3 regions of the Pseudomonas sp. EA_5y_Pfl2_R50 genome follow, and region 3 is predicted to be linked to each of the others. Evidence: riboswitches for the same ligand, from Rfam matches in the RefSeq annotation. Region 3 holds a riboswitch; each other region holds the start of a gene.

Region 1 (4,752 bases), on a different contig from region 3:
TATCCGTGATGAGGTGGTCGATCTGGAAGCGGCTGGCATCAGGATTGTGCAGATCGACGAGGCAGCGTTCCGTGAAGGTCTGCCGCTGCGTCAGGCGCAGTGGCAGCCTTATCTGGACTGGGCGACCGAAGTGTTCCGTCTGTGTGCCTCTGGTGTACGTGACGAAACGCAGATCCACACGCACATGTGCTACAGCGAGTTCAACGATGTGATCGAGTCCATCGCCGCCATGGATGCCGACGTGATCACCATCGAAACCTCGCGCTCGGACATGGAACTGCTGGACGCCTTCGAAGCTTTCGCCTACCCGAACGACATCGGCCCGGGCGTCTACGACATCCACTCGCCGCGCATTCCGGATGCTTCGGAGATGGCTGGCTTGCTGCGCAAGGCCGCCCAGCGGATTCCGGCCGAGCGCCTGTGGGTCAACCCGGACTGCGGTTTAAAAACCCGTGGCTGGCCGGAGACGGAAGCGGCGCTGGTGCACATGGTTGCCGCTGCCCGCCAGCTGCGCAAAGAGCTGGCGTAACGCTCGGGTTGCATGAAACACCACAGGGTTGTGTGCATGGCATTCGGATTGGGCATTTCTGATGGCGTCGACCGGTAGCGAGTTGTTAATGTGGCCAGCCGCAGTTCAGGTGTTTGTCGCTAGATGAGTCATCAACCGATTATTCAGGCAGTGTCTGACGCCGACATTCCTGAGGTGCTGAAATTTGTTCTGGCAGCCCGCGCCGAGCTTTTCCCCAAGCTCAGCGCGACGGGCATGCCCGACGATCTGGCACGTTTTGCCGAGGTTTATCTGCATGGGGCAGGGCGCTTTCTGATTGCTCGCCACGAAGGGCAGATCGTTGCCTCGATTGGCTATCTCCCTTACGACCGACGCTTCGCGCACTTACCCTATCCGGGCCTTAAAGTGGTGGAAATCGTGCGTCTGTTCGTCCTGCCATCGCAGCGTCGTTCGGGGCTGGCCGGCGCGTTGTACCGGTCACTCAAAGACCTGGCGCTCGCCGACGGAGTCGAGGTGATCTACCTGCATACCCATCCTTTTTTACCGGGCGCCATCGCGTTCTGGCAGCGACAGGGTTTCGAGATTATCGATGTCGATGCTGACCCGGTCTGGCAAACAACGCACATGCACAACGTCATGAGTGGAATCTGAGAATCTGTGCGCCGTCGAGCGGGTCCGTCAGGTAATGCGCTTTAACCCCGAATGTCTCTTGCAGCCGCTGCGGTGTCAGCACTTTGAGCGGCTCGCCCAACGCCACCAGTCGCCCGCGCTCCAGCACCGCCAGACGATCACATTTCAATGCCTGATTGAGATCATGCAAAGCGATCAGCGTGGTCACCGGCAACGCCTGCACCACATTCAAAATCGTCAGTTGATGCTGGATATCGAGGTGGTTGGCCGGTTCGTCGAGCAACAGGATCTGCGGACGTTGCGCCAGTGCGCGGGCGATATGCACCCGCTGCCGCTCACCGCCGGACAGACTGCGCCACAGACGCGTGCGCAGGTGCATCGCGTCAACGTCGGTCAGCGCCTGCCGAACAATGGCATCGTCGCTGTCCGACCACGGTTGCAGCGCTGACAGCCAGGGTGTGCGCCCCAGTGCCACGGCGTCGAACACGCGAATGCCGTCATCGGTGTCGGCCTGTTGTTCGACCACTGCGAGTGTCTGCGCCACGCTTCGGCGCGACAGTTTGCCGAGGCGCTGACCTTCGAGGCGTACTTCACCGGCGCTCGGTTCGCGCAGACCGGCCAACAGTTTCAGCAGGGTGGATTTGCCCGAACCGTTCGGCCCGACAATGCCCAGAGTCTCGCCGCGCTGAACCTCCAGGCAGACGTCATTGAGCAACTGCGCGCCGCGCACCTTGAACGCCAATCCTGAACAGCTCAGAACACTGCTCATCGCGCGGATCTCCGGCCCACCAGAATCAAGGCAAATACCGGCGCACCGACCAGCGCAGTAATCACCCCGACGGGAATCACCTGACCCTTGATCAGCGTGCGCGACAACACGTCGGCGGCAATCAGAAATACCGCGCCGCCCAAGGCACTCGCTGGCAGCAGGCGCGCGTGCCCGGTGCCAAGCAACAGGCGCACGGCGTGGGGAATGACCAGGCCGACAAACCCGATGGAGCCGACAATCGACACCATCACCGCCGTCACCAGCGCAGCACATCCGATCAGCAGAATCTGTACCCGCCGCACGGCAATGCCAAGGGACGCTGCGGAGTCGGCGCCAAAGGTAAATGCATCCAGCGCCCGTCGATGCCACAGACACACCACCAGGCCCAGCAAGGCCACCGGCACCGCCAGCCACACCGACGGCCAGCGCACGCCACCAAGATTGCCGAGCAGCCAGAACATGATGCCGCGTGCCTGTTCGGAACTTGCCGAACGGGTGATCAGAAACGCGGTCAGCGCATTGAACAGTTGCGAGCCGGCGATCCCGGCGAGAATGATCTGCCCGGTGCCGCTGGCCGAACCGCTGACCCGCGCCAACAGGATCACCAGCACGAACGCCGTCACTGCGCCGGCAAACGCACCCGCCGACAGCGAAATCGCCCCGGCGCCGACGCCGAGCAGGGCGACCATCACCGCGCCGGTCGAGGCGCCGGCGGAAATCCCCAGCAGATACGGATCGGCCAACGGATTGCGCAGCAGCGACTGCAGAATCACTCCGCATGTCGCCAGGCCGGCACCGCACGCGGCCGCGACCAGCGTGCGGGTCAGGCGGTAGTTCCAGACAATGCCTTCGTCGATGGGGTCGAGCCTGTAACCGGCGCCCCAGAGCTTGTTGGCCAGCACCTGCAGGACCACGTTCGGCTCAATCGAGGTTTCACCGATGGCGACGCCAGCGACCACTGCAACCAGCAGGGTCGCCAGGGCCAGCAACGTGCGGATCAGTCTTGCGCTCATTTCGACAGGTCATAGCCGTTGATGGCCGTGGCCAATTGCTCAATGCCCTCGAACACGCGCAGGCTGGCCTGCATCGCCATGGCATCGAGAATGACGATGCGGTTGTTTTTCACCGCGTCCATGTTGCGCGTGACCGGGTCGCTGCGCAGGAAGGCGAGTTTCTTTTCATAGTCGTCAGCCGGGAAGCGGCGGCGGTCCATGCGCGCGATGACGAGGAACGTCGGGTTGGCCTTGGCGATGGTTTCCCAGCCGACCGTCGGCCACTCTTCATCGGATTGCACGACGTTGCGCAGGCCGAGGGTGGTGAGCATGAAATCCGGAACGCCTTTGTGTCCGGCCACGAACGGCTCGATGTCCATTTGCGCGCTGGAGAACCACACCAGCGCACTGGCGTCTTTCAGTCGTTTGCCTTGCGCGGTAGCGATGGAGTTGGCGAGGCTGGCCTTGAGCTGATCATTGAGCCGTTCACCGCGATCCTGCACATCGAAAATCTGCGCCAGTTGGCTCACGCTTTTGTAGATGCTGTCGATGCTGAAAGGCGCCAGTCGCGTGCCGTCGGCGCCGACCAGATTGTCCTTGGCTTCGCAATCGGATGGCAGCAGATAGGTGGGGATTTTCAGTTCATGGAACTGCTCGCGAGTGCCGACGGCACCCTGCGGGCCGACCATCCATTCCAGCTCCACGGCGACCAGTTCCGGGCGTTTGCCGATCACGGCTTCGAAGCTCGGCTCGTTATCGGCCAGGCGCTCGACCTTGTCGTTCTGCCCCTTGTACCTGGCCAGCACGTCGTTGAACCACAGCGAAGTACCGACGACCTTGTCGCCCAGGCCCAGGGCGTAGAGCATTTCCGTGCCGGCCTGGCCGATGGTCACGGTGCGCGTGGGCGTGTGCTCGAAGGTCAGGGTGCTTGCGCAGTTTTCGACGGTCAACGGATAGGCAGTCGGTGCCGCCTGGGCCAATGTGCAAAGGCTCAGGCCGGTGATCAGGGTGGCAACGCGGGGCAGCATGGGCAAGTCTCCAATGGAACCGTACAGGGAACGGGAGAGTACGGTTTGGAAACACACCATCGAACGCCGTCTGGGCAACAGCGCAAGGCCGGTCAAGTCGCGAAGACGCGCACGGCACGATGTCCTTCCCGGACACCCCGCCGGTTAGTCAGTCACTGTGCCGGCAGGTCTCCTGACTGATGCGTCATCGCCTGGCTCCGGCCTTCCCGGGCATCATCCCAGTGGCAGTCGTGGAGCAGGCTCAGCACCTACAGTTGCGGGGGCAGTTCCGATTGATGCTGTGCAAGCATTTCGGATTCCCTATTAATCCCGTGTGGAAACCGGCGGCGGCATGGTAGACGATCAGGCCGCTGAAGGGGAGACGAATCTGCCCGGGCGAGGATTAATGGCGGCTCATCAAACCGTGCAGCACCCCCAGACGCAGGCCCGGTTCAGACGGCAGCATCTGCGCAATGCCGAACACTTTGAACGCGGCCAGCATCAACACCAGGCCGCCGGGCAGGATGCTCTGGCGATGCGGTTGCAGGCCGGCGAGCTTGAGTTGTTGCACGTTGCTCACTTTGAGCATCAGCAGCGACAGGCGCAGGAGCCCGCCGTAGGTGATGCCGTCCTGACCGTAGTCGTTGAGGCGATTGGCCTTGAGCACTTTGGCGAGCATGCGTGCGGTGCCGGAGGAGCCGATGGTTTGCTGCCAGCCCTGCGCGCGATAACGCCGGGCGACTTTCTCAAACGCGAGGATGGCGACGCGTTCGGCTTCTTGCAACGCACCGGCGGACACCTCGCCGCCGCGAAAGAAACGCGTGCTCAGGGTGCCGCTGCCGATGG
Region 2 (4,752 bases), on a different contig from region 3:
CAGATCGCCGCGCGGCCTTCTTCCTTGTCCAGGCCATTTTCGCCGACGTTGCTGTTCGAGCCGACCGTGACGTACAGCTTGTTGCCGTCCTTGCTGGCGATCACGTTTTTGGTCCAGTGATGGTTCAGCGTGCCGCCGGGCAGGTCGACGACCTTGATCGGCTGCGTCTTGATCTCCGTCGCGCCAGGCTCGTAATGGAAGCGCAACAGGCGGTCGGTGTCGGCGACGTAGAGGTCGTTGCCGACCAGGGTCATGCCGAAGGGTGAATTGAGGTTCTGCAGAAACACAGTACGCGTCTCGGCCACGCCATCGTGGTCGGCGTCACGCAACAACGTGATGCGATTCGGGCTCGGTACGCCCGCACCGGCCTTGCCCATGACCTTCTTCATGACCCAGCCACGGATGCCGCTGCTGTCGTCAGGTTTTGGCGGGGCATTGGTTTCCGCCACCAGCACATCGCCATTCGGCAGCACGTAGAGCCAGCGTGGATGATCGAGGTCTTCGGCGAATGCCGCGACCTGGGTGCCGACTGCGGCCGTCGGTTTGGCGCCCTCGGGCCAGCCGATTGCCGGGGCGATGTTCACCGTTGGAATCAGGGTTTTGTTTGGTTCCGGCAATTTCGGTGACGGGCCAGTGCCGTCGGAGACTTGCAGGCTGGAGGTTTCACCACAGGCGGCGAGCCCTCCGGCGAAGGCGATGACAAAAACGAACTGGGGCTTGCGCATTGCTGATCTTCCCTATGAATGCATTCCTAAACATAGAGGAGGGCGCAAGCCCGATGGTTCAACTGCTCAACCGCGGGCTTCCTTGAACAGTACGGCAATGCCCGGATGGTAGTTGCCGGCCTCGCTGCGCAACTTGCGGTAGGCATAGGGGAAATACCAGGCGACCGCGCAGGTGTGTTCCTTTTGCAGATCATCGACCATGTCCTGCAGTTCTTCAGGGCTGGCGCTGTGCTGGGCTTTCTGCGGGGCGACGAACAGGCAGCCTAGCTTGAGGTCGCTGGCGTAGCTGATGCGTTTGGCGTCGCTGGTGATGTCCGCCAACGCTTGGGTCAGGTTGAGATTGTTCACTCGGGGCCAGCGCTGCGTGGCCTGGATATACGCCCGATCGTCGGCGCCGGCAACGAACAGATCGGCGCGAGCGTTGCGTTCGCCTTCTTCGTTCTGTTTGCGTGTAGTCGTTTCGTTCAGAGTGACCAGTTCGGCCATCCATGCTGCTGCGGTCAGCAATCCGAGATTGGCTTTCTCGTCATGCCAGTAGGGCGTGTCGCTATCACCGCGAACGGCGTTGTAGCGGTCGATACAGTCAAACCAGCGTTCAAGCACCGGGCGCAGGAATTCCAGGCGCGGGTTGCTGATGATCATGCCTTGCATCGTCATCATCCTTTTATTGTTGTGGTGAGCTTTTCAAGAAAAGCATGGCTCTTTGATATCATTTGTATCAGCGTGGCACAAGATTGGCGCCAGATAATTGATCGACGGCAGTTATTCGCCCGCTGGCCGCCTCTTTAATTGACGCTCCACCCCCAACCCTCTAACCTTCGCCGCTTGTTTCAGGTGCTCTGTGACCCTTGTCGACAGAGTGAAACAGGGAAGCCGGTGAGGGTTGTCTTCAAGCGAAGAATGACCACGATCCCGGCGCTGCCCCCGCAACGGTAAATGAGTGAAAACTGCGCCTTGAGCCACTGCCTCGAATGAAGCGGGAAGGCGCGCAGTCAGGCATGCGCCGCTCATGAGCCCGGAGACCGGCCTGATCCATCCAGCGGCATCACGGTGGGCGATGCCAGGCTTTTTGCCGTCTATTCCTGTGCCCGCCCGCCGTTATTCAGCCTCAACGGAGAGCTCCCCATGACTGATTCCCCCGAGCGCGACGAACGCCATCTGGCGCGCATGCAGCGCAAAAAAGCCGTGATCGACGAACGCATCGCCAATTCGCCGGACGAGTGCGGCCTGGTGCTGGTGCTGACCGGCAACGGCAAAGGCAAAAGCAGCTCGGCGTTCGGCATGCTCGCCCGCGCCATGGGCCACGGCATGCAATGTGGCGTGGTGCAGTTCATCAAGGGGCGCAACAGCACCGGGGAAGAATTGTTCTTCCGCCGCTTCCCTGAGCAAGTGCGCTACCACGTGATGGGCGAGGGCTTCACTTGGGAAACCCAGGATCGTCAACGCGACATTGCCGCCGCCGAAGCTGCGTGGGCCGTCTCCCGCGAACTGCTGCGTGATCCGTCGATTGGTCTGGTGGTGCTTGATGAACTGAATATTGCCCTTAAGCACGGTTATCTCGATCTCGATCAGGTGCTCAGCGATTTGCAGGCCCGTCCGCCGATGCAGCACGTGATCGTCACCGGGCGTGCCGCCAAGCCGGAAATGATCGAAATGGGCGATACGGTCACCGAAATGGGCATGCTCAAACACGCCTTCCAGGCCGGTATCAAAGCGCAGAAAGGCGTCGAACTTTGAATCAACCACGTCACTGCCCGGCGGTCCTCATTGCCGCGCCGGCCTCCGGTCAGGGCAAGACCACCGTCACCGCCGCGCTCGCCCGTTTGCATCGCAATCAGGGGCGCAAGGTGCGCGTGTTCAAATGCGGCCCGGACTTTCTCGACCCGATGATCCTCGAGCGCGCCAGCGGTGCGCCGGTGTATCAGCTGGACATGTGGATGGTCGGCGAGCAGGAAAGTCGGCGTCTGTTGTGGGAAGCCGCCGCCGAGGCGGATCTGATTCTGATCGAAGGCGTGATGGGCCTGTTCGACGGCACGCCGTCCAGTGCCGATCTGGCGCGGCATTTCGGTGTGCCGGTGCTCGGGGTGATCGACGGCACGGCGATGGCACAGACCTTTGGTGCGTTGGCGCTGGGCCTGGCGAAGTATCAATCTGATCTGCCGTTTGCCGGCGTGTTGGCCAACCGCGTTGGCACGCTGCGCCATGCGCAGTTGCTCGAAGGCAGTCTGACGCAAGGTTTGCGTTGGTACGGCGCGCTGTCCCGTGAGACCGGTATCGAACTGCCGAGCCGGCATCTCGGCCTGGTCCAGGCCAGTGAATTGAATGACCTCGATGTGCGCCTCGACGCAGCGGCCGACGCCCTCGGCAGCAGCTGCGAGGTAGCGCTGCCACCGGCCGTGGAGTTTGCCGCTCCGGACCTGATGAGCGTTGAACCGTTGCTCAACGGTGTGCGAATCGCCGTTGCCCGTGATGAGGCATTTGCCTTTACCTACGGCGCGAGTCTCGACTTGTTGCGGGCGATGGGCGCCGAGTTGAGCTTCTTCTCGCCAATCCGCGACACCCAATTGCCTGACGCCGACAGTCTGTATCTGCCCGGTGGTTACCCGGAATTGCATCACGTTGCACTGTCGCAGAACACCGCGATGCTTGAGGCGATTCGTGCGCATCATGCAGCGGGCAAACCCTTACTGGCTGAGTGTGGCGGCATGCTGTATCTGCTCGATTCGTTGACTGACGTTGAAGGCACTCGCGCTGCGTTGGTTGGGTTGCTCAAGGGCGACGCGGTGATGCAAAAGCGCTTGGCAGCGCTGGCGTTGCAAGCGGTCGATCTGCCGGAAGGTTCGTTGCGTGGGCACACTTATCACCATTCGCTGACGACCACTGAGCTGACGCCGATTGCCCGTGGCTTGAGCCCGAATGGCGGGCGCGGCGCCGAGGCGGTTTATCGTGAGGGGCGGATGACGGCCTCTTATGTGCACTTTTATTTTCCGTCGAATCCGACGGCGATTGCTGCATTGCTTGGGCCAGCCCGTGAGGCCGCCTTCGCGAGCAAGCCCGCTCCCACATTGAGCGGTGAGCTTCCTGACGAAATGCAATCCCTTGTGGGAGCTGGCTTGCCAGCGATGGGGCCATGACAGACAACGCATTCTCCGAAGCCGAACGCCAAGCGGTCTACAAAGCCATCGCCGAACGCCGCGACATGCGCCACTTCACCGGGGGCACCGTGGAGCCGGAGTTGCTGCGCCGTCTGCTCGAAGCCGCCCATCAGGCCCCAAGTGTCGGCCTCATGCAGCCTTGGCGTTTCATCCGCATCAGCGACCGCAGCCTGCGCGGGCAGATCCAGAGTCTGGTGGAAGCAGAGCGCATCCGCACAGCCCAAGCCCTCGGCGAGCGCAGCGACGAGTTCATGAAACTGAAGGTCGAAGGCATCAACGATTGCGCCGAAGTGCTGGTCGCGGCGCTGATGGATGATCGCGAAAAACACATTTTCGGGCGCCGCACGCTTCCGGAAATGGACATGGCGTCGTTGTCCTGTGCGATCCAGAATCTGTGGCTGGCGTCCCGTGCCGAAGGCTTGGGCATGGGCTGGGTGTCGCTGTTCGAGCCGCAGGCGCTGGCCGACCTGCTGAAATTGCCGGAGGGCGCCAAGCCGTTGGCCGTCTTGTGCCTGGGCCCGGTCAAGGAATTCTATCCGGCGCCGATGCTGGTACTCGAAGGGTGGGCTCAGGCGCGTCCGCTCAATGAGTTGCTGTACGAAAATTATTGGGGAGTGAGTCAATGAGTGTGGCGTTGTTGAGTGTCGCCGCAGTGGCGCTGGATGCGCTGCTGGGTGAACCTAAACGCTGGCATCCGCTGGTGGCGTTCGGCAATTTTGCCGGGCGCATCGAGCAACGTTTCAACGCCGGGGGGCGTGGCTGGCGCAGCCATGGCGTCACCGCCTGGGTAATTGCGGTGCTGCCGCTGACCTTGTTCGCCACGGCGCTTTCCTGGGCGCCGTATGTGGGCTGGGTCGTCGAGATTGTTGCGC
Region 3 (4,752 bases):
GAGCGCGGCGCGCAGTTGCGCTTCGAGTTGCGCGGCGTCGAGTTCCTGACCGATCAGCACCAGACGCGTCACGCGCGCTTCATCGGCGCCCCACTGGCGGTCGAAATGCTTGTCGAAACGCGTGCCCACGCCTTGGATCAGCAGACGCATCGGCTTGTTCGGGATGGCCGCAAAGCCTTTCACACGAAGGATGCCGTGCTGGACCACCAGTTGCGTCAGCGCGTCGAGCAGCAGGCTTTCGTCGGCTTGCGGCAGCTCGATGGAGATCGAATCAAAAGCGTCGTGATCGTGGTCATCATGATCGTCATCGCCTTCACCATGGTGATGATCGTGATGGCTGTGGCGGCTGTCGATGTGCTCTTCGGAGCCGGCGCCGAGGCCGATCAGCACGTCCAGCGGCAGACGGCCATTGCTGGCTTCGATGATCTTCACCGCCGGCGGCAATTCTTCAGCGACTTCAGCGCGGACGCGCGCCAGATCTTCCGCGCTGGTCTGGTCGGCCTTGTTGAGAATCACCAGGTCGGCGCTGGCCAGTTGGTCGGCAAACAATTCGTGCAGGGGCGATTCGTGGTCGAGGTTCGGATCGAGTTTGCGCTGGGCATCGACCTGATCCGGGAACGCGGCGAAAGTGCCAGCGGCCACGGCCGGGCTGTCCACCACGGTGATCACCGCGTCAACCGTGCAGGCGCTGCGGATTTCCGGCCACTGGAAGGCTTGTACCAGCGGTTTTGGCAGGGCCAGGCCCGACGTTTCGATGAGGATGTGATCGAGGTCGCCGCGACGGGCGACCAGTTCACGCATCACCGGGAAGAACTCTTCCTGAACGGTGCAGCACAGGCAGCCGTTGGCCAGTTCGTAGACGCGGCCGGTGGCTTCTTCTTCGGTGCAACCGATGGTGCATTGCTTGAGGATTTCACCGTCAATGCCCAACTCGCCAAACTCGTTGACGATCACCGCGATGCGACGGCCCTGCGCGTTGTCGAGCATGTGGCGCAGCAGCGTGGTCTTGCCCGAGCCAAGGAAGCCGGTGACGATGGTGACAGGGAGTTTGGCCAGTGTTTTCATCGGTATGCCCTTTGGCAAGCGGCGGGCATACGGGACGAGGATCGGCAACGCGGACGCGCGCCTGATGAGTTCGCCACCGGATCACCCCGCCCGGTTGAAAGTGAGAATCTGTGACGAGGCAGGTCTCCTGGCTGACAGTGTTCAGGCGCCGGGCCTGGCATTCGCTGCGCCTTCCCGCTGGCTCATCGATTGAGCTGGCAGTGGCGTGGCAGCGAACATCACCGTTCACAGTTGCGGGGGCAGCCGCGGCTTTGACCGCGTTCCCTTCTTAGCTTCGGCAACGGCCGAAGAACCTCGAATGCGCAAGGCTACGCATGGGTTGCTTATGGGTCAATGCTTGGATTGGGGGCCTATCCGTTTCTGCGGCAACGGCTACTTGGGGGCAGCCCTTACGGCGCAACCCCAAGCCGCCGTGACCGCAGCAACGGATATCCCACACCAATTCAAACCCACCACCCCATCCAATTGACTCAAATCCCCCCTCATGCTCTCCTACACAACTTGTTACGGGTGCCCTTCACAGGGTGAAACGGGAAACCGGTGAATCATGTGCTTTACTCAAGCCCATGTCAGTCCGGTGCTGCCCCCGCAACGGTAAGCGAGCGAAGCGTCAAAACCACTGTGCCAGCAAGGCATGGGAAGGTGACGCTTGCAGGTCGGCCTGACGCCAACCCCTCGTGAGCCCGGAGACCGGCCCGCAACACACAGCCCGCATTGTGCGCGCTGAACACAACAAACCCGCGGTGGGCGGGCGCTGTTCGAACCTCTGCGCGCCCGACCCGCAGGGGTTTCATGCGCTCGATTCGCCCGCTGACACTCCAGAGGGAAGCGCCATGTCGATCATCAGCAGCACCGGCAGCAACACGGACAAAATCTCCAGCACCTCAACCTTGACCCAACGCCTGACCGCCGCCGTCTTCGCGTCGATTCTGGGTGCCAGCCTGGTTTATTTCGCCGGTTTCTCGCACATCGAAGCGGTCCACAATGCCGCCCACGATACCCGCCACAGCGCCGCGTTCCCGTGCCACTGAGACCTGCCGACATGATCAAGCGAATTGCGCAAACCGCAGGCTTCACCGGTCTGTTGGCCGCCCTGCTCCTCACGCTGCTGCAAAGCTTCTGGGTGTCGCCGCTGATTCTTCAGGCAGAAACCTACGAGAAAGCCGAACCGGTGGCCGTCCACGAACATGCCGCAGGCGCGATGGCCGCTCACACCCACGATGCCGAAGCCTGGGAGCCGGAAAACGGCTGGCAGCGCGTGGTTTCGACCACCGGCGGCAATCTGGTGGTGGCCGTCGGTTTCGCCCTGATGCTCGCCGGTCTCTACACCCTGCGCGCACCGACGAAAACCTCCCAGGGGCTGCTCTGGGGTCTGGCCGGTTACGTCACGTTCGTACTGGCGCCAACGATGGGCCTGCCACCAGAATTGCCGGGCACTGCCGCGGCGGACCTCGCTGCTCGGCAAATCTGGTGGATCGGCACGGCCGCCTCTACCGCCGTTGGCCTGTCGCTGATCGCCTTCAGCCGCCACTGGCTGATGAAGATCCTCGGCATTGCTATCCTGGCCGTACCTCACCTCATCGGCGCGCCGCAACCGCAAGTGCATTCGATGCTCGCTCCGGAAGCGCTGGAAACCCGGTTCAAAATCGCTTCGCAGCTGACCAATGTGGCGTTCTGGCTGGCCCTCGGCCTGATCAGCGCCTGGTTGTTCCGCCGCAAACGCGATGGTCTGTACCACGCATGACCGATGACAACGCAGTGCCGACCTTCGCCGTCGGCCTGGGCTGCCAGCGCGGCTGCCCGGCCAGTACGCTGCGCGCCCTGCTTGATCAGGCCTTGCAGGCCCATCGCATTGAACTCAATGCGGTCAAGGCCCTGGCCAGCATCGACCTGAAGCGCGACGAGCCCGGCTTGCAGGAACTCGCCGCACAACTGGCCCTGCCGTTGCTGTACTTCAGCAGTGAACAACTGGCCAGTTTTCAAACGCAACTGAGCCACCATTCGCAAATCGCCTACGAGCGAACCGGTTGCTATGGCGTGGCCGAAAGTGCAGCACTGGCGCTGGCCGAACAATTGATTCAGGCACCGGCAAAACTGCTGATTTGCCGACAAAAATACGCCCAGGCAACCCTGGCATTGGCCGGCGCTGCGTAAAATCCCGATAATCTCCGCCATCGATCATGAGCAATCTTCATCTGAAGCGTTGCTGAGCGTCTTTTCCCAAGGATTCAACGATGACCGTCTACTTCATCGGCGCCGGCCCCGGCGACCCGGAATTGATCACTGTCAAAGGCCAGCGGCTGATTCGCAGTTGCCCGGTGATTATCTACGCAGGTTCGCTGGTGCCGGCGGCAGTGCTCGACGGCCATCAAGCCGAAATGGTGGTCAACAGCGCTGAATTGCACTTGGAACAGATCATCGACCTGATCAAGACCGCGCATGCCAATGGCCAGGATGTCGCACGGGTGCATTCCGGCGATCCGAGTCTGTATGGCGCGATTGGCGAGCAGATCCGTTATCTGCGCGAACTGAATATTGCGTTCGAGATCATCCCCGGCGTGACGGCCACCGCAGCCTGTGCCGCATTGCTGGGCGCGGAACTGACGTTGCCCGACGTATCGCAAAGCGTGATTCTGACCCGCTACGCCGATAAAACCGCTATGCCAGCGGGTGAGGAACTGGGCAGTCTGGCGCAGCATGGTGCAACCATGGCGATTCATCTGGGGGTCAATCATCTGCCGAAGATTCTGCTGGAGTTGCTGCCGCATTACGGCGCGGACTGCCCGATTGCGGTGATCCACCGGGCGACGTGGCCGGATCAGGATTGGGTGGTGGGGACACTGGCGGACATTGCCGAAAAGGTCGAAGCCAAAGGGTTTCGGCGTACTGCCCTGATTCTGGTTGGGCGGGTGTTGGGGAGTGAAGTGTTTAGCGAGTCATCGCTGTATCGCGCAGGGCACGCACATTTGTATCGCCCATGAAGACCTCTTCGCGAGCAAGCCCGCTCCCACATTTGGAATGCGATCAAATGTGGGAGCGGGCTTGCTCGCGAAGGCGTCGGCGAAATTGACCCATAAAAAAACGGCGCTCACGGGGCGCCGTTTTTTATGACTGCAGCGAACACCTTAGTAGTAGGCGTTTTCTTTCTGCGTGTGATCGGTCACGTCGCGAACGCCTTTCAGCTCCGGGATGCGCTCGAGCAACGTGCGCTCGATGCCTTCCTTCAACGTGACGTCCGCCTGACCGCAGCCCTGGCAACCGCCACCGAACTGCAGAACGGCAATGCCGTCTTCAACCACATCGATCAGGCTGACCTGACCGCCGTGGCTGGCCAGCCCCGGGTTGATTTCAGTTTGCAGGTAGTAGTTGATGCGCTCGTTGACCGGGCTGTCAGCGTTGACCATCGGGACTTTGGCGTTTGGCGCCTTGATGGTCAACTGGCCGCCCATACGGTCGGTGGCGTAATCGACAACGGCGTCATCGAGAAACGCTTCGCTGAACGAATCGATGTAAGCGGTGAAGCTCTTCAGCCCCAGCGCGGTGTCTTCAGGTTTTTCCTCGCCCGGCTTGCAGTAGGCAATGCAGGTTTCGGCGTACTGGGTGCCAGGCTGGGTGATGAAGACGCGGATACCGATACCAGGGGTGTTCTGCTTGGAGAGCAGATCAGCCAGGTAATCGTGGGCGGCG

The links. A riboswitch is a leader RNA that binds a small molecule or an ion and turns the genes downstream of it on or off. The one in region 3 is predicted to bind cobalamin.
Positions count from the first base shown of each region.
Region 1: another riboswitch for cobalamin. It lies ahead of AACY19_RS10845 (ABC transporter substrate-binding protein); the one in region 3 lies ahead of cobW (cobalamin biosynthesis protein CobW).
Region 2: another riboswitch for cobalamin. It lies ahead of cobO (cob(I)yrinic acid a,c-diamide adenosyltransferase); the one in region 3 lies ahead of cobW (cobalamin biosynthesis protein CobW).

Region 1 covers NZ_CAXAPT010000005.1:207,919-212,670, forward strand. The annotation lists gene metE (5-methyltetrahydropteroyltriglutamate--homocysteine S-methyltransferase) at 1-529, shown strand, start outside; gene AACY19_RS10830 (GNAT family N-acetyltransferase) at 653-1,159, shown strand; gene AACY19_RS10835 (ABC transporter ATP-binding protein) at 1,143-1,907, opposite strand; gene AACY19_RS10840 (FecCD family ABC transporter permease) at 1,904-2,908, opposite strand; gene AACY19_RS10845 (ABC transporter substrate-binding protein) at 2,917-3,927, opposite strand; cobalamin riboswitch at 4,073-4,267, opposite strand; gene AACY19_RS10850 (Ppx/GppA family phosphatase) at 4,310-4,752, opposite strand, start outside.
Region 2 covers NZ_CAXAPT010000013.1:34,590-39,341, reverse strand. The annotation lists gene AACY19_RS21165 (PQQ-dependent sugar dehydrogenase) at 1-725, opposite strand, end outside; gene AACY19_RS21160 (hypothetical protein) at 792-1,376, opposite strand; cobalamin riboswitch at 1,541-1,770, shown strand; gene cobO (cob(I)yrinic acid a,c-diamide adenosyltransferase) at 1,851-2,462, shown strand; gene AACY19_RS21150 (cobyrinate a,c-diamide synthase) at 2,459-3,859, shown strand; gene bluB (5,6-dimethylbenzimidazole synthase) at 3,856-4,506, shown strand; gene cbiB (adenosylcobinamide-phosphate synthase CbiB) at 4,503-4,752, shown strand, end outside.
Region 3 covers NZ_CAXAPT010000001.1:99,966-104,717, forward strand. The annotation lists gene cobW (cobalamin biosynthesis protein CobW) at 1-1,065, opposite strand, end outside; cobalamin riboswitch at 1,166-1,377, opposite strand; cobalamin riboswitch at 1,557-1,778, shown strand; gene AACY19_RS00465 (CbtB domain-containing protein) at 1,899-2,096, shown strand; gene AACY19_RS00470 (CbtA family protein) at 2,108-2,809, shown strand; gene AACY19_RS00475 (cobalamin biosynthesis protein) at 2,806-3,219, shown strand; gene cobM (precorrin-4 C(11)-methyltransferase) at 3,300-4,046, shown strand; gene nfuA (Fe-S biogenesis protein NfuA) at 4,191-4,752, opposite strand, start outside.